DNA from 3 places in the Brevibacillus sp. FSL K6-2834 genome. Region 3 is predicted to be linked to each of the others. Evidence: riboswitches for the same ligand, from Rfam matches in the RefSeq annotation. Region 3 holds a riboswitch; each other region holds the start of a gene.
What was found. A riboswitch is a leader RNA that binds a small molecule or an ion and turns the genes downstream of it on or off. The one in region 3 is predicted to bind S-adenosylmethionine.

Region 1: another riboswitch for S-adenosylmethionine. It lies ahead of NST96_RS17990 (aminotransferase class I/II-fold pyridoxal phosphate-dependent enzyme); the one in region 3 lies ahead of NST96_RS03065 (homocysteine synthase).
Region 2: another riboswitch for S-adenosylmethionine. It lies ahead of NST96_RS26015 (BMP family protein); the one in region 3 lies ahead of NST96_RS03065 (homocysteine synthase).

What each region holds. Positions count from the first base shown of each region.
Region 1 is NZ_CP151945.1:3,630,804-3,638,604, reverse strand. Features, by position in the region: gene NST96_RS18020 (hypothetical protein) at 1-206, opposite strand, end outside; gene NST96_RS18015 (YlaH-like family protein) at 462-788, shown strand; gene NST96_RS18010 (hypothetical protein) at 801-1,076, shown strand; gene NST96_RS18005 (hypothetical protein) at 1,219-2,583, shown strand; gene NST96_RS18000 (DUF5665 domain-containing protein) at 2,659-2,994, opposite strand; gene NST96_RS17995 (pyridoxamine 5'-phosphate oxidase family protein) at 3,145-3,603, shown strand; SAM riboswitch class I at 3,696-3,813, shown strand; gene NST96_RS17990 (aminotransferase class I/II-fold pyridoxal phosphate-dependent enzyme) at 3,908-5,071, shown strand; gene NST96_RS17985 (aminotransferase class I/II-fold pyridoxal phosphate-dependent enzyme) at 5,068-6,252, shown strand; gene NST96_RS17980 (YhcN/YlaJ family sporulation lipoprotein) at 6,284-6,895, opposite strand; gene NST96_RS17975 (PhoH family protein) at 7,093-7,801, shown strand, end outside.
Region 2 is NZ_CP151945.1:5,379,161-5,386,961, reverse strand. Features, by position in the region: gene NST96_RS26025 (NAD(P)/FAD-dependent oxidoreductase) at 1-877, shown strand, start outside; gene NST96_RS26020 (methyl-accepting chemotaxis protein) at 1,167-2,639, shown strand; SAM riboswitch class I at 2,729-2,843, shown strand; gene NST96_RS26015 (BMP family protein) at 3,049-4,080, shown strand; gene NST96_RS26010 (ABC transporter ATP-binding protein) at 4,165-5,694, shown strand; gene NST96_RS26005 (ABC transporter permease) at 5,669-6,739, shown strand; gene NST96_RS26000 (ABC transporter permease) at 6,726-7,643, shown strand; gene NST96_RS25995 (sulfite oxidase-like oxidoreductase) at 7,702-7,801, shown strand, end outside.
Region 3 is NZ_CP151945.1:578,674-586,474, forward strand. Features, by position in the region: gene NST96_RS03040 (signal peptidase I) at 1-307, shown strand, start outside; gene NST96_RS03045 (TasA family protein) at 408-1,016, shown strand; gene NST96_RS03050 (MFS transporter) at 1,079-2,278, opposite strand; gene NST96_RS03055 (MarR family transcriptional regulator) at 2,348-2,833, opposite strand; gene NST96_RS03060 (GNAT family N-acetyltransferase) at 3,060-3,566, shown strand; gene NST96_RS03065 (homocysteine synthase) at 3,700-5,001, opposite strand; SAM riboswitch class I at 5,083-5,187, opposite strand; gene NST96_RS03070 (hypothetical protein) at 6,063-7,028, shown strand; gene NST96_RS03075 (hypothetical protein) at 7,056-7,607, opposite strand.

The sequences.
Region 1 (7,801 bases), 2.6 Mb from region 3:
TCGACCTCGGACAAGATGATTTGCTGCACAGATTCCGACCCTTTTCGTGCGGTGCTTTGCAGGATGCGTACAACTCCCTCCGGGTTTTGGGCGATAATCGTGCGGATCTCCCCATTCCCGCTCTTTCGCCGAGAATCATGCATGACAGAATAACCGAAGCGCTCCTGCAGAAACTGCAGGCTTGCCTGTACCTGAGCGTGCTTCATGCGAACCCCTCCCGACCGCTTCTTTTCTATTGAACGTATGAAAAAAACAGGACGAGAATGCATGCCAGTCTGTCAACCTGCAGTCACAGCATTTTGACAGGTTTCAAGGCAACTGATAAAGTGATAAGGATGGGGTAAACCAGTGCAAGAGCCTCTGGGAAACATCATTACATACGAGAGAAAATGCGGGGGAGAATTCGCTGGTTTGCGAGCGCTTACCCGAAGCAGTATGGCCGCAGGGCAGGAGGGTTAAAGATGGAATGGTTTGAGGTTGTTTCTACCTATGCTCCTTCTTCAACGGAGGGACTTTCGGCTTATGACAGCTTTCGGATGTGGGCTGATCATAACCGGGTGTGGATCATTTTTGTACAATTGATACTTGTCTATTACATGGGATTTGCCACTCGTGTGCGAATGCCCATTTTAAAAACAATTTTGCTTTACGTACTGCTCTTTATCGGCGCTCTGATCTTTGGCATTCTGGATGTGCAGCTGCCTGTGAAAAGCGCCCTGCTCGTAGCGATTGCCATCCTGGTGATCGTCAAGGTCAGAATTAAGCCGGAAGGAAGCAGCAGAAAGTGAGGGGGAGCGCACGTGAAGCGTGAGGATGCATTGGCCAATTGGCTGCAGATCAGGATTGTTGCGGATGCTCGTCCGGACGATCGCTCCGCCGCTGATACTGCCGCCTTTTTTGAGGCCATTCTCAAAGAGGATCATCAGGCGAGCAACCTGACCTACGAGGCAAATGAAGACAGCTACGTGGTTTCCGTTCTATGCAATCAAGAGAAGGTCGAACGGAGATACGATCGTGAGGAGGCAGAATCCCTGCTGAGGGCAATCGAGCTTGAACCGCGATACAATGAATCATAATCACTGTTCTGAAACAAGATGGCTCCGCCTTGCATGCTTTGGCGGGGCCCTATTTTTTATTTCTGCAACTTTTCCAAGGTTGCCCTCGTCTGTAACTGTGCCCAGGGCATTGAGGGAAAACATGGAAAGGGGAAGTACATCAATGAAAAAATACATGACCAGGCCCGTGCTGGCAGTTGTGGCTGCCGCTACGATAATTGGGGGCGTAACGCCGCTGCTGGCCAATGCCAGTACAACCGGAAGCAGCAGTGCGATCAAGGTTGTCATGAATGAAGAAGGCAAGCAAGTGACTCGCTACAATCTGAAAGAGCTGGCAACAAACGATCCGGCCACGCTCAATCTGTTGCTGAAAACGCAGGCAGATCACTTGTACATTGTAGTGGACAAACTGAATCTCGACGTAAAAATGCAAACGTACATTGAGCAAAATGAGGCGGAGTGGAACCGGATTTACAAGGAGTACTATTCCGATATTTACCTCGAAGTACGTTTTGACGAAACCGAGCAGGGCTTTGTCAGCCTAACTCCAGAGACAAAAGAAAGCACCACCTACCTGAAAGGTGAAGTAACGGATGAAGTAACCAAAGTCGTGGTTGTCAAGCCAAATGGCGACAGCATCGAAGTCGTGCCAACGGCCAACGACAGCTTTTCGGTGAGCTTTGCGGCCACTGTGAGTGCGACTCCGCAATACGCGACAGTGAAAGCTTACGTCAACGACAAACTGGTCGATACCCGCGAAGTGCGGATCAACTCGGGAACTGTTGTAGATTCCGATGTTTTGATTCATACGCAGGCTGTTTTGGATAGCAAAAAGGGTGAATTGAAAGTAAACGGCATTGTAAACCTTACGGCAGGCAAAGTAGTCGTGACCTATGACGGAGACAAGAGAGGCGCCGGCGTGAAAAAGCTGTGGGACGGTGTCGGCTCCTATTCAGTCACCATGAAGGATGTAGAGGCTGACAAAGGGAAAGTATTGATTGAGGTGTACAAGGACGGCAAGAAGCTTGATTCGGAATCCGTCGATCTGCTTGTTGTCAACAAGCCGGATAAACCGACCAAGCCGGAAAAGCCGAAGCCTGCCCAATACAAAATTACCGGAACCGCCAAGCTTGACGCCAAAGATAAGGAAATTGAAGTAGAAGGGGAAATCGCAGGATTCTCCAAAAACCAAAAAGCGAAGCTGTATGTAATCGCTCCGGACGGCAAAAAACACGAGGTCAAGATAGACGATGACGGGGAGTTCGAAGTGGAGCTCTCTTACAAAAATCGTTCTTACAGCGCCAAGTCCGTCCATCTGGAAGTAGTCGTTGACGGGAAGGTCGTAGCACAAGCTGACATTCCTCACGGTACGCCAGTAAACGAAGTTGATGACGATAAAGATAAAGATAAGAAAAAGAAGGACAAAGACAAAAAGCATCCGAACGGAAATGCGTATGGCTACTGGAAAAAGCATGGCCATGACGATGACGGAGACGATGACGATAACGACGATCGCGACAACGACTAATCCGTTGCATTCTTGAGCGACCGCGAATGGCAATCTTCTTTCTGCTCCGGGCAGCTTGCCAATCATTCCATTTGACTAGGGCTGACGGTAGGTGGAGACATAATCCATCAGTTGGCTGATGTAGTCCCCGATGATGGGAATCGAGAGGAATTTGCTCAGGACGGAACCGAGAATGGCCAGTACGATGGCTGTTCCGATCGTCAGTCCCAGGCCCCGTGCCAGACCTGCCAGGAAATTGATCCAAAGCAGCTTGCGCGGGGCTGTATAATTTTGAATGACATCTGCCAGACGGATATCCTCTAAAAACATGGCGATTTTGTCCATCCGGTCATTTAATTTGCGTGCCTCCTGAATTTCTTCGAGGAGCTGGTCAATCTTTGACAACAGGCGGTCTGTGGGGCTTTGTGACATCTGGTTTCTCCTCCTGTCTCCTATGGTTACCAGTTAAGTAACAGTGTAGGGAAAAAAAGGGGAAGAATCAAGCGCATGCCGGAAAGGTTTGCCTATCTCTTCCTTGGCGGGTACAATAGACGTACAAAACTTACACAAGGAGGCTTCGGAATGGCTGAGACCGTATCCCAAACGCTTTCGGAGGAACTGTTCGGGTTGTTGCAGCAGGAGCGGTTTATCACATTGGGCACCATTGACCATGAGTCTGGGGCGCCATCGCTCAGCTCGCTTTCCTGGACGTTTGCGGCATCGCCGCAAGTCATCCGGTTTGCGGTAGACAACCGTTCACGCATCTTGACCAATATCGCCAAGCAGCCACAAGTGGTTCTGCATTTGATTGGTGCTGGCTCTTCTTATGCCATTAACGGAAGGGCTGTATTGAAGAGTGAGCGGATGGAGGAGGTTCCCCTGAAGCTGGCGATGGTGGAGGTTACCATTGAGGCGGTGCGTGATGTCATGTTCTACGGTTCCCGTATCTCCGTAGAACCGCAGTATGAAAAAACATATGATAAAAATGCGGCGGCGAAGCTGGACAATCAGGTGATGACAGCACTGCGCAAAGCGGAGTAACAGAGAAAACGGGTGAAAACGAAGAGGAAATATCTGTTGACAATCACTCGATATTTCCGTTAGTATTAGGATCAACAAATTGAATAGCAAACTTCTTATCCAGAGAGGCGGAGGGACTGGCCCGATGATGCCCGGCAACCAATTTTCCTGTTAACAGGACGATACTGGTGCTAATTCCTGCAGAGCAAATCATGCTCTGAAAGATGAGAAGGGTTTGCTTGCGGCGACGTAAACAAAGCCTTCTTTTCAAAAGAAAAGAGGGCTTTTTCATGCCCTCAACATCAAAGCAGAGGGAGAGATTGCTATGCATCTGGAAACGAAACTGGTACAGGCGGGGGTAGGTCGTGATACGATCACGGGCGCGGTAAGCTTCCCGGTTTACTATGCGACCGCTTACCGCCACCCGTCTCTTGGTCAAAGTACCGGATACGATTACACCCGTACGGCCAATCCGACACGCAAGGTGCTGGAGGAGGCGATCGCAGAGGCCGAGTGCGGTGATGCCGGTTTTGCCTGTGCTTCCGGGATGGCAGCGATTCACACAGTCATGGGACTTTTTTCTCAAGGCGACCATTTGATCGTTTCGCTTGATTTATACGGTGGGACATACCGTCTTTTTGAGCAGGTCCTTTCCCGCTACGGGCTCCAGTTCAGCTATGTTGATCTGCGCGATCTTCAGGCATTTGCGGGCGCGATCCGTCCGGAGACAAAAGCCGTTCTCATCGAGACGCCGACAAATCCGCTGATGCAAATAACGGATATCGCTTGCGTAGCCGGGATCGCCAAACGAAGCGGTTTGCTGACCATCGTGGACAATACCTTTATGACGCCGTACTATCAGCGTCCACTGGAGCTGGGGGCAGATCTGGTGCTCCATAGCGGGACGAAATATCTTGGAGGCCACAATGACGTGCTGGCTGGCCTGATTGTGACAAAAGGCGCTGAGTTGTCTGAAAAGGTCCGGTTTTTGCACAATTCCATCGGTGCAACCCTCGGCCCACAGGATTGCTGGCTGCTGGTCAGAGGCATGAAGACGCTCGCTTTGCGTATGGAGCGACATCAGAGCAATGCTCTCCAGGTTGCGCGCGAACTGCGGGAGCATCCGGCGGTCACCGATGTATTCTATCCGGGATTGGACGATCATCCCGGCTACGAGATTCAGAGCAAACAGGCGACCGGTTACAGCGGCATGGTGTCCTTCCGCGTTCGCTTCTCTGCTCAGGTGGGGCCGTTTTTGGAAAACTTGCGCATCATCTCTTTTGCGGAGAGTCTGGGAGGCGTCGAGTCTTTGTGCACGTATCCGGCGACACAGACTCATGCCGACATTCCGCAAAAAATTCGAGAATACGTCGGGGTCTGTGATCGTTTGCTGCGATTGTCGGTAGGAGTTGAACATCCGGATGATTTGATTCATGATTTGATACAGGCTCTCGATGCAAGTCTGGTAGCGGAAGGGTGTAGACGATGAAATTTGCCACGAAACTGCTTCACGGGACATCTTGTTTCGATCCGGTGACCGGTGCGGCATCCACGCCGATTTACCAGGCATCTACGTTTCACCAAGCGGATTTGGACCGTCCGGGCGCATACGACTATGCGCGGTCCGGCAACCCGACCCGGCATGCATTGGAAGAGGCGATTGCCGTCCTGGAGGGCGGTGCGCGGGGATTTGCATTTGCTTCCGGCATGGCCGCGATTTCCAGCGTGTTTATGCTGTTTTCCGCGGGCGATCATGTTGTCGTGGCAGAAGATGTCTACGGCGGAACGTATCGCTTTTTGACCAAAGTGTTGTCCCGCATGAATATTGACGTTACGTTCGTGGATACGACCTGCGTAGAGGCAGTGGAGAGAGCCGTCACTCCTCGCACTCGCGGGATCTACCTGGAGACACCTTCTAATCCGACGTTGAAGGTGACAGACATCGCAGCTGTCTGCCATATCGCAAAGGCCAAGAATATCATAGTCATTGTCGACAATACGTTTCTGACCCCGTACTACCAGCGTCCGCTTGAACTCGGAGCAGATATCGTCATCCACTCAGCGACGAAGTTCATCGGCGGCCACAGCGATGTCGTTGCAGGGCTGGCTGTTACCAAGGATGCTGAGCTGGGTGAACAGCTTTACTTTATCCAAAACGGCATGGGAGCGGTACTCGGAGCGCAGGATTCCTGGCTGGTGATGCGCGGGCTGAAATCGCTGAAAGCCAGACTGGATGTAAGCACCCAAACAGCGGAAAAGATCGCTCGATGGCTCGCAAATCATCCTTCCGTTGCAAAGGTACATTATACGGGACTAGCGGGTCATCCCGGCCACCAGCTCCAATCGAGGCAGGCGAGCGGCCACGGAGCCGTGCTGTCCTTTGATGTGGGCAGCAGAGAGCGGGCGAAGGCTTTGTTTGATCGGGTTACGCTTCCGATCGTAGCGGTCAGTCTCGGAGCCGTAGAAACCATTCTGTCGTATCCGGCGATGATGTCACATGCCGCTATGCCAGCGGCAGAAAGAGAGCGTCGCGGTATAACGGACGGATTGATTCGCTTATCCGCCGGACTGGAAGACGCTGACGACCTCGTCCGCGACCTGGAACAGGCGCTTGAAGGTGTAGAGGCCGCTTTATCTGAAAGCAAAAGCAAGGCATTCTCCGGGGCATAACCGGGAGAATGCCTTTTTATTGAGGAGCTTTTTACTGCCGGTTGACCGGTATTTTGCGATTTCCTTCCGGTTTTGCGTTGCCGCTGTTGTTCAGGCGTTGTTCGTTTTCTCTGGATGGCGCTTCCTCTTTCATTTGAACATCGCGAGGGGCTTGGGGAATGATGCGTCCGACAATATCAGCCAATTCTTCCGCAATACCCGCCACGGGCCGGCCTTTTTGCATATCAGTGGACATTTCCCGCAAGCGTTGAACGATGTCGGGATCGGCCGTTACGAGCGCAGTGGCGCCTTGGGGATCTTCCTTCAAGGCTTCTGCCACTGTATATTTGATGACCCCTACTTCAGGTCGATCCAGGTGGGCGTTGACGTCGATGCCGATAACAGCCCATTTGCCCAATACAACAGCGGTGGCATCCTTTACGTTTGGTACACGGGTGGCCAGTTGAACCAGCCGGTCTGCAGTAGCTTGTGACGATTGGTTATAGCCAGGGGACGGTGCTGTTTGCTGTACGCGCTGCGTTTCATCTGCCCGTTTCCCGGGCTGCGGTGCTGCTTGATTCCCGGGAGGCTTGTTGCCAGACATGCAGGCGGAGAGCAGCAGGCTGACACTGAGTACAAGTACGGCTGTCCGCTTCACGGTCATTCTCCTTCGCTTCTTAAGTTGCTCCCACACAAGTCATGCATGATTATCTGTATTTTGTTCTCCTGTCCACCTTTTCATGCGGGACTCGTCTATCTTCACTCTTGCCGACATAGACTGTAGTACATCACGTCGCGGCTACTGAGCATCCCACCCGCAATTGCATAGGGTATAACAGATGGGTAATAGGAGGCGAGATTTTGAAGAAAATCTACGTGCTGGACACCAACGTACTCCTGCAAGATCCACGAGCGATGTTTTCCTTTGCGGATAACGAAATCGTCATACCCGCCGTGGTGTTGGAAGAAATTGATTCCAAAAAGCGCTATATGGACGAGATTGGCCGCAACGCTCGTTATGTGTCGCGGCTGTTTGACAGCTTTCGCGAATTGGGGCATCTGCATCAAGGCATCCTTTTGGAAACGGGTGCGCTATTGCGCGTCGAATTGAACCATTCCTCGCTTGCCAAGCTTCAAAAGCAATTTACGGAAATGACCAATGACAACCGCATTCTGGCGGTAGCGCTTAACTTGCAGGAAGAAGAAAACCTCTTGCCTCAACCACGCCCTGTCATACTCGTCTCGAAGGATGCCCTGATGCGAGTGAAAGCTGATGCGCTTGGACTGATTGCCGAGGACTTTCTTTCGGACCGCGTCGTCGGCGAGTATTCCCACATTTACAGTGGTTATCACAAAATGCAGGTTGCCCCGGAAATCATCAAAAATTATTACGGCAGCCGAAAGTTGTCACTTTCCACCTGTTTTCCGCAGCAGCGTTTTTATCCCCATCAGTTCCTGGTGCTGAAGGATGAGTTGAATCCGTCCATATCGGCTATCGGGAAGGTTGACATCGATGGAAAGAATCTGGAGATGCTGGTCGCTGACGACGATCCGATCTGGGGAATCAGGG
Region 2 (7,801 bases), 870 kb from region 3:
TATCCTGACGGTCAAGGAAGCGGACGGTCACCGCGTTCGAGGCGTGGTGCTGAAAAACGGCGAGGAATATTTGAGCGACAACGTGATGATCGGGCCCGGCCGTGACGGTTCCGCCTGGCTGACGGGGATTTTGAAAAAGCGCCGTCTGAAAATGTACAACAACCAGGTAGACGTAGGCGTGCGGGTCGAGACGTCCGACGTGGTGATGCGCGAGATCAATGAGCATCTGTACGAAGGAAAATTCATCTTCAACACATCGGTCGGGACGAGGGTGCGCACCTTCTGCAGCAACCCGTCCGGTCACGTCGTCGTGGAAAACCACAGCGGCGTCATGGCGGCAAACGGCCACTCTTACAAGGACCCTGCGCTGGGCTCCCAGAATACAAACTTTGCTCTGCTCGTTTCGCACAAATTTACCGAGCCGTTTGACAAGCCGAACGAATACGCTCGCGAAATTTGCAAACGCGCCAACGATCTTTCCAATGGCGGCGTCATCGTCCAGAAATACGGAGACATTTTGCGCGGACGCCGCTCTACCGAGTCCCGCATCCGCGAAGGGTTTTTGGAGCCGACGCTCAAGGAAGCCGTTCCCGGCGATTTGGGCCTGGTTCTGCCGTACAATACGATGAAAAGCTTGATCGAAATGGTCGAGGCGCTGGACAAGGTGACACCGGGAATCGCTTCCGAGCACACACTGTTCTATGGCGTAGAGGCCAAATTTTACTCTGCCCGTCCAAAGCTGACCGAGGAGTTCGAGACGGAAATCAAAGGGCTGTACTGCGGCGGCGACGGTGCGGGCATTACGCGCGGACTGGCACAGGCCGGGGCTGCAGGCGTATGGATCGCCCGTAATATCATCAAAAAATCGTTGCAGTAGCATAGTCTATAAATCGGAAAAAGCAGGTGCTCCAAAGTCTCAAGCAGACAGCGGGGCACCTGCTTTTGCATTGCATATAGGGGAGTGGCGGGCATGGGTACGAAATTCGACAGCAGATTGTTTGGCCAGCATGCGAGGCCGAAAACGACCAGTTGTGCATCTTCAGAACCAGTCGAATGATGGAACTTTTTTCACACATTCTTACATTATTCGTAGTCGCTGGGACTTTTCTCAGTCTATAATGGCATCAAGAGCATTTCGCAAGTACGACAGGCAAGAGGGGGTACATATGTTTCAGTTGGTCCGCAACACCTTGACGAACAAAGAAGGCTTTATGATCTTTATTTTATGGAATCATCTCTGGGTTGCAGGCTGGATCGCGTATCAGATGGATGTGAACTTCTGGAAGGTCACCTCCGCAGGCTTGCTGGCAACACTGATCGTTTCTCCGTTGTACTTCATTCGCAAGGACAGCTACTTGATCCGGTATCTGGTCGGAATTGGTCTTCTCTATTACTCGATTGCATTTGACCACTATACACCGTTTCAGGAAATCTCGTTTCTCGCGTTCATCGTCCTGGGCTTTTTGGCAGCCTATCTGGACTGGAAGCTGATTGTATCGGCGGGGGCGATGCAGGTTGCGGCGACATTAATCGGATTTTACACCGGTTCTTACCAGTTGTTTGACGGCCATTTTTCGGAAGTCAATTTGCTGCTTCGCATTGTCGCTTTCGTGCTGATGATCGCGGGGCTCACCTATCTCTGTCTGGCTGGACAAGCGTCGCTTGCAAAAGCGGACAGCGCGAGACGGGAAGCCGAAGACAAAGAGCAGCGCCTGGAAGAGCTGCTGCGGAATATCAAGATGGTAACAGAGCAGGTGGAGCGCACATCCGTGCATGTCCATGAGCATGCCGAGACGACAAGGCGCAACACGGACGAGATGATGGTCGCCTTCAAGGAAGTGGCGACCGGAATGGAATCCCAAGCCAATTCCACTGTCAAAATCGAGGAAGAAGTGCAATCGATCGACCAGGAAATTGTGACTGTCAACGAGCAAGCGGCCGTCATGAAGGCGGAAGCGGATCAGAACAGCCGCCGCTTGGCAGGAAGCATCAGCATGATGAGCGAGCTTTCCGAGCAAATGGAGCAAATCGTTCAGGCGGTCAATGTGGCGTCTTCGACGATCCGCGAGCTGAACAAGCAAGCCAACAAGGTCGAGGAAATCGTCCAGACGATCAACCAGATCGCGACACAGACGAACCTGCTCGCGCTCAATGCCGCGATCGAATCGGCTCGTGCGGGTGAGCACGGCCGGGGCTTCGCCGTCGTGGCGGACGAGGTGCGCAAGCTGGCTGAGCAAAGCGCGACGGCTACGCAGGAGATCGCCGGAATTTTGCAGTCGCTGCATCAAGAAAGTGAAAATGCGGTGAAGCATATGAGCACGGGCGAAGTGTCGGTAGCAAAGGGGCAGGAGCTGGCGGTAGAGACAGTGGCGTCTATCGAGACGGTTCGTGCAGGCATGGAAGCGTTCCTCGAGGCCGTAGAGCATGTGCGGACGAGCATGGATCGCGTGAAAATGCGCTCCGGGGAAGTGGCGGCCGAGATGTCTACGATTACAGCGGTCACCGAGGAGTCTGTTGCCAACCTGGAGGAATTGTTTGCGACGGCGGAGAACCAGCATCAAAAGGTGCGGGAGATTACCGAGGAGCTCGGCGAGCTGAACGCCTTGTCGACAAAGCTGCAGCAATCATTTCAGCGATAATCGTAATGTTTGAAATTGCAGAAAAAAGAATTGCATTTTTCAATTGATCTGCTAGAATGAATTCAATATCAATTAAATAGTTTCACCTTACCTTATCAAGAGCGGCGGAGGGACTGGCCCGATGAAGCCCGGCAACCACTGTGCACACGTGCACAGAAAGGTGCCAATTCCTACAAAATCCATTTGGATTTTGAGAGATGAGGAAGAGGTTGGCGATATACCGCAAACTCTTCCTCCGGGAAGAGTTTTTTCTTTGTACAAAGGAGGTTATTGACGAACGTTAATTTAATTAAATATAATAATATTCGTATTTTATTCAAATTGATTTTTTATACACGCCATAAACCAACGATATTTTGTTATAAAAACGAATAATATCGTTCGGGATATTGATAGGAGAGAGGACATCATGAAAAAATTGCTTCTGGCTTTAACGACATTCGCTGTACTGGCAGCCGGATGCTCGACAAACAGCAGCGCCCCCGAAGACAAGGGACAAGCCCAGACAGGCGGACAAGAAACAGCGAAAAAGCGGATCGCGCTGGTGCTGCCCGAGAAAATCGGGGTTAACCCGTTCTTCCAGCAGATGGACGATGGAGCGAAGAAAGCCGCCCAGGAATTCGGGGTGGATGTCAAGACGATTGAATCCACAGACCACGGGGCTATCGAGGAAAATATCCGCGTGGCAGTGGCCGAGCAATACGATTTGATCATCACGTCTTCCTTTGAAGCCGAGGATGCGCTGAAAAAGGTAGCGACAGAAAATCCTGACCGCACCTTCGCCATCATCGATACGCAAGTCGATTTGCCCAACGTCCGCAGTGTCATGTTCCGCGAGCAAGAGGCTGCATACCTGGTCGGAGCGGCTGCCGGTTTGGCAACCAAAAGCAACAAGGTAGGGATCGTCGCAGCAATGGACATTCCGATCCTGAAAAAATGGACAGTCGGGTTTCAGGAAGGGCTCAAGGCGACCAACCCGAACGCGGAAGTGCAGATCAACTACGTCGGCAGCTTCAGCGACCCGGCAAAAGCGAAGGAGCTGGCGCTGCTGCAGGCTTCCAAAGGAGCGGACTTTATTTACGGCGCAGCGGCTGTAGGAGATCTTGGCGTGTTTGAAGCAGCCAAGGAAAAAGGCTTCTACACCTCCGGACAAGACGTTGACCGGACCAGCATCGACCCTGAGCATATCGTCCTGTCCCAGTTGAAAGGAACGGACTCCGCTGTGTATGAAACGGTGAAGGCATTTGTGGACGGCAGCTTGAAGCCGGGTGTCGTCGCCTACGGACTGAAGGAGAACGGCGTCGGCGTGACCTATGTTACGCATGACAGCCCGACTCCGTTGAACCCGTTCATTGGAGAAGAAGTCGTCAGCAAGGTAAAGGCGATCAAGGATGAGATCGTCGCGGGGACGAGAACCGTGACAGACCCGCTGAAACAATAGCAAGAGCGCTGATTCGGAAACCGGCTACATGAGCGTAGTCGGTTTCCTGCTCTACCGGGAAGACAAAAGAGGGAGGGGAAAAAGGTGGCGAACCGACTGGAAATGCGAGGCATGACCAAGCGCTACGGCGATTTTACCGCCAATGACAACGTTTCGTTTACGTTGAAAGAGGGGGAGGTCCATGCGATCGTCGGCGAGAACGGAGCGGGCAAAACCACGCTGATGCGCATGCTGTACGGTATGGAGCAGCCCACTGCCGGAGAGATCGCAGTAAATGGCAAGCCCGTCGTCTTTCGCGGCCCGGAGGATGCGATCCGCCACGGGATTGGCATGGTTCACCAGCACTTCATGCTGTTTCCCGACTTTACCGTTGCGGAAAATATCGTGATCGGCTACGAACCGCAGCGCAAAGGGCTGTTTCAGCGAAAAGAAGCGGCGAGTGCAGTCCGCTCGCTCAGTGAGCGATACCGGATACCGATCAACGAGAACGCCAAGGTATCCAGCTGCTCCGTAGGGGAGCAGCAGCGGGTAGAAATCCTGAAGGTGCTCTACCAGGGTGCAGATATTATCGTGCTGGACGAGCCGACTGCGGTGCTCACGCCGCTGGAGGTAAGGGAGCTGCTGCAGACGATCCGCCATTTGGCCGAAAGCGGCAAAAGCGTCATTTTGATTACGCACAAGCTTCAGGAGGTCATGGAGGTGGCAGACCGGGTCACTGTCCTGCGCGGGGGGCGCGTGACCGGAACCGTTTCCCGAAGCGAAACCAATGCGGACGACCTCGCCCGTATGATGGTAGGCCGCGAGCTTCAGCAGCTCAGTGACCGGGTCCGCCTGGAAGGAAAGCCGCTTTTGCGGGTGCAGGGCCTGAGCGTCCGGGAAAAACAAACGCTCGTAGACGACGTGACGTTTTCCGTACACCACGGGGAGATCGTCGGGATCGCCGGGGTTTCCGGCAACGGGCAATCCGAGCTTTTGGAGGCATTGACCGGCCTGCGGGCTGTTTCGGAAGGGAAAGTCTATCTCGGAGAAAAGGATGTGACTGGCCAGTCGGTGGCAGCGATTCGCGAGGCAGGATTGGCCCACATTCCCGAAGACCGCTACCTGTGGGGGACAGCAAAGCTGGAAAGCGTCGAGGAAAACGCGCTGATGGGCTATCAGCGCAAGCCGGAGTACATGCGTCGCGGTGTCGTTTTGCGCAGCAAATTCCGCCGTGTCGTGGAAGAGTGGGTCGAGCGGTTTGCGATCAAGACAGGCTCTCTTCATTTGAAAGAGCAGGCGGGAAACCTCTCCGGAGGCAATCTGCAAAAGCTGATTGTCGCCCGCGAGCTGGGACAGAATACACCACTGTTGATCGCGGCCGAGCCTACTCGCGGCGTTGACATCGGCGCGATGGAATACATCCATCAGGCTCTGCTGGAAAAGCGGAACAATGGAGACGGCATTTTGCTCGTCTCGTCTGAATTGACAGAAATACTGGCGCTGTCCGACCGGATTTTGGTGATGTACAAAGGGAGGATCGCCGGGGAGCTGACACGCTCGGAAGCGACAGAGGAGAAAATCAGCGTATTGATGGCGGGAGGAAGCGTGTATGGCAGCAGTCAAGCAGCTATGTAAGTCATTGGTTCAGCCGCTGCTGGCAGTGATCATCGGCCTGTTGACAGGTGCGCTGGTCATTGCCGCCGTGGGCGAATCGATTATCGGTACGTATCAAGAGATGTGGAAGGGAGCCTTTGGCAGCTTCTACTTCCTGACCTCCACGCTGGCCCGGGCCACGCCGATCATGCTGATCGGACTGGGACTGTCGCTCGCTTTTCGCGCCGGGGTATTCAATCTGGGGGCCGAGGGACAGATGGTAACGGGAGCGATCAGTGCGACGTTGGTGGCCCTTTATCTGCCCGCGCCCGGCTTCGTCAAAATGGTGGCCGCTCTGGTAACGGGCGTGCTTGCCGGAGGGTTGTGGTCGCTTTTTGCCGGGTATTTGGAGGCGCGCTTTCGGATTCAATTGCTGATTTCCTCGCTGCTGCTCAATTATGTCGCCGTTTTGTTCGCAGGGTATCTCGTCAGCGAGCCGTTCCAGGACAAAACCGGGTCCGCTGCCATGGCCCAGACCCCGATGCTGGAAAAAAGCGTCTGGCTGCCAAAGCTGTTCGCCGGGATGAGCGTCCATGCAGGCTTTTTGTTTGCCTTGGCTGCTGCTCTTCTGATCTTTTTCGTCATTCGCTATACTCCGTTCGGGTACGAAGTGAAAATGCTCGGGCAAAACCCGTTCTTTTCCCGCTATGGCGGAGTGAACAGAGTTCGGGTGATGCTGACCGGCATGTTTTTCAGCGGCGGACTGGCCGGATTGGCCGGGACTGTCGAGGTATTGGGCTCGCATTATCGGTATGTGGAAGGCGCCCTGACGCTTCCGAATTTCGCCTGGACCGGGCTGATGGCGACCCTGCTGGCCAACTCTCACCCGATTGGCGTTGTGTTTACTTCCTTGCTGCTCGCGGCTCTGCAGACAGGTGCCATGGGAGTGGAGCGGAATACGGATGTGCCGCTTGAACTGGCCAGTGTGATTCAAGCTGTTTTAATTTTGTTTATATCAGCTAAATTCAGTTACGACTGGTGGAAAAATCGCAACAACAAGAGGAGGGAATCTCATGGAGCTGTTTGATTGGTCCCTCGTCAGTTCCACCATCCGCATGGTGACGCCTATTTTGCTCGCAGCCCTGGGCGGTGCGCTCTGTTCGCGCGTCGGCATTTTCAACGTCGGTCTGGAGGGGTTGATCCTGGTTGGCGCCTTTTCCGCCATCGTCGGCAATCACTTTACCGGGAGCCTGCTGCTGGCGCTGCTGTTTGCAGCTCTCGTAACCGTTCTGTTCTCGCTGCTGTTTGCCTACATGACGATCGGTCTACGGGCCAATGAGATCGTCGTCGGCGTCGCGATCAACTTTCTCGGGCTGGGGCTGACCACGTTTGCCCTGCGTGCCGTTTTTGACGTAAAGGGCGCGTTTTACGACAAGGACATGGCCGGACTGCCGCAGTGGCAAATCCCGCTAATCAAAGACATTCCAGTGCTGGTAGACATCGTTTCCGGGCATTCGCCGCTCGTGTACTTCGCCTTTTTGGCCGCAGTTCTGCTGCATTTTTTCTTTACCAGGACCGTTACCGGCTTTCGCGTGCTGGCTGTCGGCATGAACGCGACTGCGGCCCGCAGCCTTGGGTTGAAAGCGACTCGCCTGCAGGTGCTGGCGATCGTCATGTGCGGCGTGCTGTGCGGGATGGCCGGAGCCCAGCTATCGCTCGGCCAGGTGACGATGTTTACGGAAGGCATGACAGCCGGACGCGGCTTTATCGCACTGGTGGCGATGATGCTGGGGCAAGCCCATCCGCTCGGCATCCTCGCGTCCAGCTTCCTGTTTGGCTTGATGGACGCGCTGAGCATTCGTCTGCAAGGCTTTTCGCTGCCGACGCAGTTTACCGCCATGCTGCCGTATGTGCTGACGATCGCGGCGATGTTCTTTTTAAAGGACAAGGGCGCTTCGTCAGCCGGCTCCAGCCAGCAAAGCACGCGATAGCTGATAATAAAGCGGAGTATGAACATTTTCATTTACGACATAAAGGGGAGAGGTTCGGATGAACAAGGCTGATCGTATCAAACGGATGAAGGTGCCGGCTGTAGACCCTGCTCTGGCAAAAAGGCTGCCGCCGGGCCAGGTGCTGACGGAGAGATTTC
Region 3 (7,801 bases):
CTTCAAGGACCCGGAAGGCCTCACGATTACGCACCGCGTCATCGAGAAACGCGATGGCCAGTTGATTACCAAGGGCGACGCCAACGACGGAAAGGACACAGCCCCGGTCACGCCAGACCGGTTTATCGGCAAAGTGCAGTACTCCGTTCCGCTCATCGGTTACTTTATCGAGTTTGCCAGATCGGGACTCGGCATGCTGCTGATGCTGGGCTTGCCCGGACTCTACCTGATCGTCAGCCAGGTCTGGAAGCTCTTGCGAATGATCAAGGAAGAGGAAGCGAAAACGGCGGCAAAGCCGCAGCCGTAAATCACCCTCGCGGTGATACCTTGGGGGCTGATAGCAGTTCTTTCTGGTATCAGGCTTCAAGTCATCATAAATATCATGAATGCGTGGGAGGAAGAAAAACATGAGCTTGAAAAAGCAATTTGCGGTAACCTTGGCATCCGTAGGACTTGGCGCGGCACTGATCGGCGGAGGCACCTTCGCATGGTTCAATGCCACAAGCGAAATCAAGGACAATACGTTTGCCGCCGGTAAAATGGAAATCGGCGCAACACCAGCCGAGTCCGTCTTCCAAGTGGAAAACATGAAGCCCGGTGATTGGTTTGAAAGAACATTTGACATCACCAACACAGGGACTATCGACATCAATAAACTGCTGATGAGCGTAGATTACACGGTAGCCGACAAAAACGGCGACAACGGCTCTGATGATCTCGACAATCACCTGAAGGTTTACTGGCTGTCCAGCGCAGATCCGAGCATCCCGATCTCCGAGCGGGTCATCGTCCATCCGCTGAACGGCAAATCGCTGAAGGAACTGAAAGACAGCGGTCAAGTGGATATCAGCAGCTGGGCTACCAAGCTCCTCACGCTGCCGCCTGACACGACAGACCGCATTTACATGGGTATTGAATTCGCAGATGACGGCAATGATCAAAACCGCTTCCAGGAAGACAGCGTAAACCTGACGCTGAAGCTGGAAGGCAAGCAAACAGCCGGCGAGCCGAAATAATTGGTTGGCTGCCGCAAAAAGAAATCCTCACTCAAAGACGAGTGGGGATTTTTTGGCAAGTACTACTGACCGGGACGGACGACATTTGAAGCGGTGTGGAAACGAATCCAGCCAACCCATGCAGAGACGGCGATAAACAGCCCGGCAAAGCCAAATTCCAGCCAGCTGTCCCCCAGCTTGAACAGGAAGGCACCGATTACGGGGCCCGCCGCCATCCCTATGTAGCGGACAAAATTGTAGCAGCCGATGGCTGTAGCCCGTTCATTGAGGAAAGCCTCGGACAAAAGCGTCGTATGCAAAGGCATGCCGATCCCCAGCGTCAAAACGTACGCCATGCTGCCGAAAATCAGGGCGGTCAGCGATATGTTGGCCAGCAGCATGAAGAGAACGGTGGCAGCGGCATTCGCGATGGCGGTCATCAACAAAGCGCGCTCAAGCCTGAAGCGCTTCAACAGAAGACGGCTCATTTTGCTGCTTGCAATGAATACGAGCGAAATGCACAGAAACAATACGCCGATCTCATTCGGATCCAGTCCAAAGGAGTGAGTGGCCTGCACAGGCAGGAACACGAGGAAACTGTAATAGGTGAACATTTGCGCAAAAGCGATAAAAATGATCGCTCCTCCCACTGGATGGGTCAAAATAGAGGCAAACGGTCGCCCCTCTTTTTTCGTCGCCAACAAGCCGGACGGCCTGGTTTCCGGGAGCAGCCAGGCGTTGGCGCCAAAAAGAATCAGCGAGCTGACAGCGAGAAACAGAAAAATGACCGGATGTCCGCCAAGTCCCCCCAGCCAGCCGCCCAGCAGCGGCCCAAGCGCCGGGCCCAATCCCAGCATCATTTGATAGGTGCCCATCGCTTCTGCTCTTTTTGCCCCCTCAAACAGGTCCCCGATGACCGTCGCAGCTGCGATCGGAATCGCGGCAAAGCCGATACCCTGGAGCGCCCGGAAGAACAGTAAATAGGCAAGAGAAGGGGCATAAGCGCAGCCGATGGAGGCGGCCACAAACAGGAGCAGGGCAGGAAGCAGGACTCTCCGGCGGCCGAGGCGGTCAACCAGAGGGCCGTACACGAGCTGCATCACGGCAAGCATCAGCGTAAAAACGGAAACGGTCAGATTGATCGCAAAAGCGGAAGCATGGAAGGTTTGCTGCATATCGGTCAAAATCGGCAAGAATAGATTTTGGGCAAAGGTACCGATTAAAATCGTAATCCCCAGCAGGTATAAAATAGTAGACGAGCCAACCGTTTGTTTTTGTATCATGGTTGTTTTCCTCCTTTTTTGTTTCCGAGGAAACAATATGTTCAAAAGTAATGCGACGAAGATCGAATGTCATTCATCGCGTTGTTTTTGATCAGCCAGTTCCAGTGCATCCTGCAGCAAGCGGTGCAAAAAGGCGAGTTCCTCTGCGGTGTACCGCCCCAGAAACGCCTTCCACTCGCTGCTGATGTTTTGATGCTGCTGCTCATGGATGGAGAAAACCGCTTCTCCCTGTCGTGAAAGCCGAAAATAGACTTCCTTTTGATTGCCGTGAAGCTGGTAGCGCGTGATGAGTCCTTTTGTGAGCAGCTTTGCCGTGATTTTGGAAACAGCGCTTTTCGTCACCCCGATTTTTTGAGAGATCGCCGTCACGTTTGCATCGCCGCCGAGACCGATGCATTGAATCACGTGCAGCTCGGTGAGGCTCAAATTTTTGCATGGCGCACAGTCGGGAGCAAGTCGGTTGATTTCATCGAGCAATCGGTCGTGTCTCTGTTTTCTTCGCTCCTCCTGCTTATGAGACAGAACGAGAATTTGCTGGAAGATGCTTTCCTTCACATCCAATGTCGAGCAGCCTCCTCCTCAGTATTGTTTCCAAGGAAACAATACCAATGTACCACAAGCTTCGGTAGCATTGCAAGCAAGCCGACGAAATTGTCGTTCTGACAGAGTCTGTTAACATACGTCGTCTGTTAAAAGTACATCGCTTGTTGTAAGAAAGATTACCCACAGCGTATAGTAGAAAGAATAGATTGGCCAAAACCAGCAGTTGGGGGTGTCTGCTATGTTTCGTGAAGTAGAGGTTGAAGAATGCAATCGCATTGCCGAGCATGTTGAGAGGCTTTCGGAGATTTTGGTAAAGGTTGTCGAGGATGGTGCGTCTGTCGGTTTTCTCCCGCCGATGGAGCAGGCAGAGGCAAGGCGGTACTGGGAGAACGTATTGCAGCCCGGGGTCATTCTGCTTGTGGCCAAAATCAACAATGAGATTGTCGGAAGCGTCCAGTTGCATGCATCCACGAAGCAAAACGGCAGACACAGGGCGGAAATCGCCAAACTGATGGCCCATCCGGATTATCGCCGCAAGGGAATCGGCCGCAGATTGATGCAAGCAGCGGAGGCGAGGGCGAAGCAGGCGGGGCGGACGCTCCTTGTTCTCGACACGAGAGAAGGAGATCCTTCCAACCTGCTCTATGCCTCACTCGGATATAAGGAAGCGGGCCGCATCCCTGACTACGCCAGATCGGCGGATGGGGAATTGCATGCAACTGTTTTTTACTATAAATCTATTTGAGCTCACCTTGGCCCCTCTGCCAAGGAAAAGGAAAAAGGGAAGACCATCGTCCGCGTCATTCGCGACAGAGGGTCGTCCCTTTTGCTATGGCGGGTTCAGGAAAAAGGCTGTTCCCGGCTCGTTAAATGTTCAGCTACACCTTGCTGACCGCTACCGCCGCATGGAGTGCCTGCTCCAGATCAGCGATGATGTCGTCGATGGCTTCCGTACCGACGGAAATGCGGATCATGCCAGGGGTCACACCGGCAGCAAGCTGCTCGGATTCGTTCATTTGCTGATGAGTGGTGCTAGCCGGGTGGATGATGAGCGACTTGGAATCGCCGACGTTTGCCAAATGGGAGAACAGCTTCACCGACTCGATCAGCTTTTTGCCCTCGGCAACACCGCCGCGAATGCCAAAGGTGAGGATTGCTCCCGCTCCTTTCGGCAGGTACTTTTTCGCGAGTTCGTGGTAAGGACTGTCCTCCAGGCCAGGGTAGTTGACCCACTCGACCGCGGGATGCTGCTGAAGATAGCGGGCTACCGCCAATGCGTTTTGGCTGTGGCGTTCAATCCGCAGGTGAAGCGTCTCCAGCCCTTGCAGGAACAAAAAGGAATTGAAAGGAGCCACGGCCGCGCCGATATCGCGCTGGAGCTGCACGCGCGCTTTGATAATGTAGGCAAGCGGTCCGACAGCCTCCGTGTAGACGACGCCGTGGTAGCTCGGGTCCGGTGTGGTCAACCCGGGGAACTTTCCGTTGTTCCAGTCAAACTTGCCGGAATCGACGACGATTCCTCCGATCGCGGTGCCGTGTCCGCCAATAAACTTGGTCGTGGAGTGAACGACAATATCGGCACCGTAGTCAAACGGTCGGCAAAGCAGCGGCGTGGCAAACGTATTGTCTACGATCAGCGGAACTCCGTTTTCGTGGGCGATGGCCGCAATCGCTTCGATATCGGCGACGTCAATTCGCGGATTTCCGATTGTTTCGGTGAAAAGAGCTTTCGTATTTTCGTTGATCTTGGCCCGGAAATTCTCCGGATCGGACGGATCGACGAAATGAATCTTGATCCCCAGTCTGCCCAGTGTATGGGCAAACAGATTGTAGGTGCCGCCGTACAGGTTGCTGGAGGAGACGATCTCGTCACCCGCCTGGGCGATGTTCAGGATGGCGAATGTAATCGCAGCCTGGCCGGACGAAGTGGCAAGTGCCCCGACCCCGCCCTCCAAAAGGGCAACGCGCTGTTCAAATACATCCTGCGTCGGATTCATGATCCGCGTGTAAATGTTGCCTGGCTCCTTGAGGCCAAACAGGTTGGCCGCATGCTCCGTATCGCGGAACACATAGGACGTCGTCTGGTAGATCGGCACTGCTCGCGATCCTGTCACAGGATCGACGGATTGGCCGCCGTGCAGGGCAAGGGTTTCCGGTTTCCACTGTTGCTGGTCTGACATGGGCATCTCTTCCTCTCGTCAAAAGATATAAAGAAAACGAAGCCTTCTCCTGAGAGGGGAAGGCTTCGGACATGCCGGGCGGTTTCATCTCTCAGAATCAGCGATTCTGCAGGATTTGGCACCATGCGTCCTTGCGCAGGTTGCCGGGTTTCATCGGGCCTGTCCCTCCACCACTCTTGATGAAATGTTTGCAATTTTCTTATAGCGCTTATTTGGTATTATAAGGGGACAATTTCGGAAGGTCAATCAAATTTCCGACTAAATTGGTGGTTTTTCTGTGATTTCGAGAACGCTGCTATCGTATGGTCTTTTCTCTGCATCTGGAGGGTGGGGAGGAGCTGTTTCGGGTGGTGTACGCTCTTGGGCTTTTTGTTTTTCCTCACAGCAACAATAAGGAGGAAAGGAAAGAGCCATGGAAAATGAGTTTGCAGTAGGCTGGGAAACCTTGTCCTTGATCAATGCGGGACTGGCGCAAGGAAAAAATCGGAGCGGAAGCACAGGCCTCCGGCTTTTTTTATTGCTTTGAATATATTCAGTTGATTTTGGCGAATCCGTTACTGCAAGGTTCCTGTTCGAAGTGGGCGCCCTAGTGATGGATGCTTTTCCTTGCGCATTTTTGCACCGGTCGATGGCTGCGTACGGGCCATAACGAGAGGCAGGTATAGGTATACATATGCACAATATCCTGTGTTGAGGCTAGGGAGTAGCTCCCCTGGCCTATTGGTGTTGTTCTCGTGAAGATGGCCTGCATAGCTCTTGTCTTTTCATGATATCTTCAACCCTAACACGAAGGTCCCTGATAAATTTGTCGTTTTCTTCCTTCTCTTTTTCCAGTTCCTCAGAATAATGCGGTAGCTGAGTTTTGGAGGGGAACATGACTAATTCACCTTTATTCCTCACTTTTTTCCCCTCACGTCGATCAATTATTCCACGCCAATCCCTTACCTGTTCAAAAAAAAGAGTGAGCAAATTTCCTTGTATTTTACCTAGTAAGTGAAAGCGACAAGATGACCGGTCAAAAAGTCGTTTATCTCTTACAAAAACAAGGAGGACTTTGCATTATGATAGCACTGAACCGCATTCGAGGATTACACATTTATACAGGCGACGGTTATAACGTAACTACAAGTATGCTTAACGCACTCGACGGTCGAAGGCTTAACGTGTATATTATTCACCTCGGACATCCGGATGATGCAAGCACGAGGTTTGACCGTCTGAAATCTAAATCACATCGAGCGCAAGTCATTTCGAAATCCATTAGCTATTTGGAGGATTTTCTAAGAGTGTGGAAGCGATCAGACATTGCTGGAGAGGAAATGTACATTTCCCTCCCTATGCTTCACAACAATTCATCTACTATCGAGAAGGCGGACGAATTCTATTCTGACTATGTAGATTATATGAAACAAGTGAAAAGTACAATCGTTGATCGGTTGGGACAAACATATTGGGATAAGGATTTTGCAGGTTTTTACTTCAGTACAGAAGCCATTTATCCGATTCAGGAGAAACTTGACAGTTCCAGACCAACCTCAAATCCGATGGTGAAACTGTTGAATGATCTGTCTTATCGTATTCGCAACACTTATGAAAGATACTTTATGTGGTGCCCATACTATGGCTATGGTGCAAACAGGGAAAATATTGCTCACAATATAGGAGTTATCGCTAATCGCACCAATATTTTTGATGTTATTTGTATTCAACCAGCAACATATTATCACTCGGCTCCTGATAAGAATGTGAACTTGGTTTATAGGAGTGCCCGTAATGATGAAGTCGTGGACGTATATGGAGATCCAGTTGCTGGTGGTAAACGCTCATCCGCTACGGCCTTCATCGGTGTGAACATGGAAGGCGATAGCGATTTCAACAAGAGCAAGAGGGCAATCTTTAATGATTACATTGACACTTTTAGCCCGCTTATCAATGATGTGCCAATCGTGTTTTACGGAAATACGCTTGAAGTTGTGACGGGAACTCCGGGGCTGCTAGATGCAATTGAAGATTTCTACCGATCGTAATAAAAAAGGCGCGAGAAATCGCGCTTTTTACTTTTCCTCTATAAACCTGTCACCTATTTCATGAACATAATCAAAAAAGTATAGATAGACCGCCATAACTTCGTTATTGCTGTTATAGTCCTCTACTTTTATTGGCATACCAGTAGATTTGTCGATATAGGCCATATGGTAAGCAGGGTTACCCTTTGCATTATTATTCGCCTTTAACACTTCCACTTGTTTTCCGTTCAACTCTACAGCCTCGACGGATGTCCAACGCTTATCTTTATAATTGTTAGCTGTTCTTTGAAACAAAGAAGATTCCTCGTTACTGAATCTGGTATCTTTCTTAATATCCCTAGTATCCTCATAGAAGTAAAGATAGTCGTTTCGTTGCGATCCGTTCTTTGGATTAAACCAAGTATCATATACGGCAATGGTAACTCCATCAACTCGTACTACTTTCATATGCTCAATAGTGCCTTGTTTTTGTGCAGCTTGTGCTGGAGCAACCGTTTCAGCAAAAACGGGGGAAATTGATCCTGACCATCCAAGTGTAACGGATAAAGCAACAGGAAGAACGAACGCTAGTTTTTTCAAATGAAACACCCTCCATATCCTTTTTTGTAGCCTCACCTTTTTAGACGCAGGAAAAGGTAAAAAGTTACAAATGAAAAGAATTGTTTTATGTGACAATTCGAATTGTTTACAAACCAATATTCCCCAAAAATATTCTACTAGTGACAGGAAAAAGGTCTCGGTTAATCACATAAAATTTGGTAAAATAGAACGTG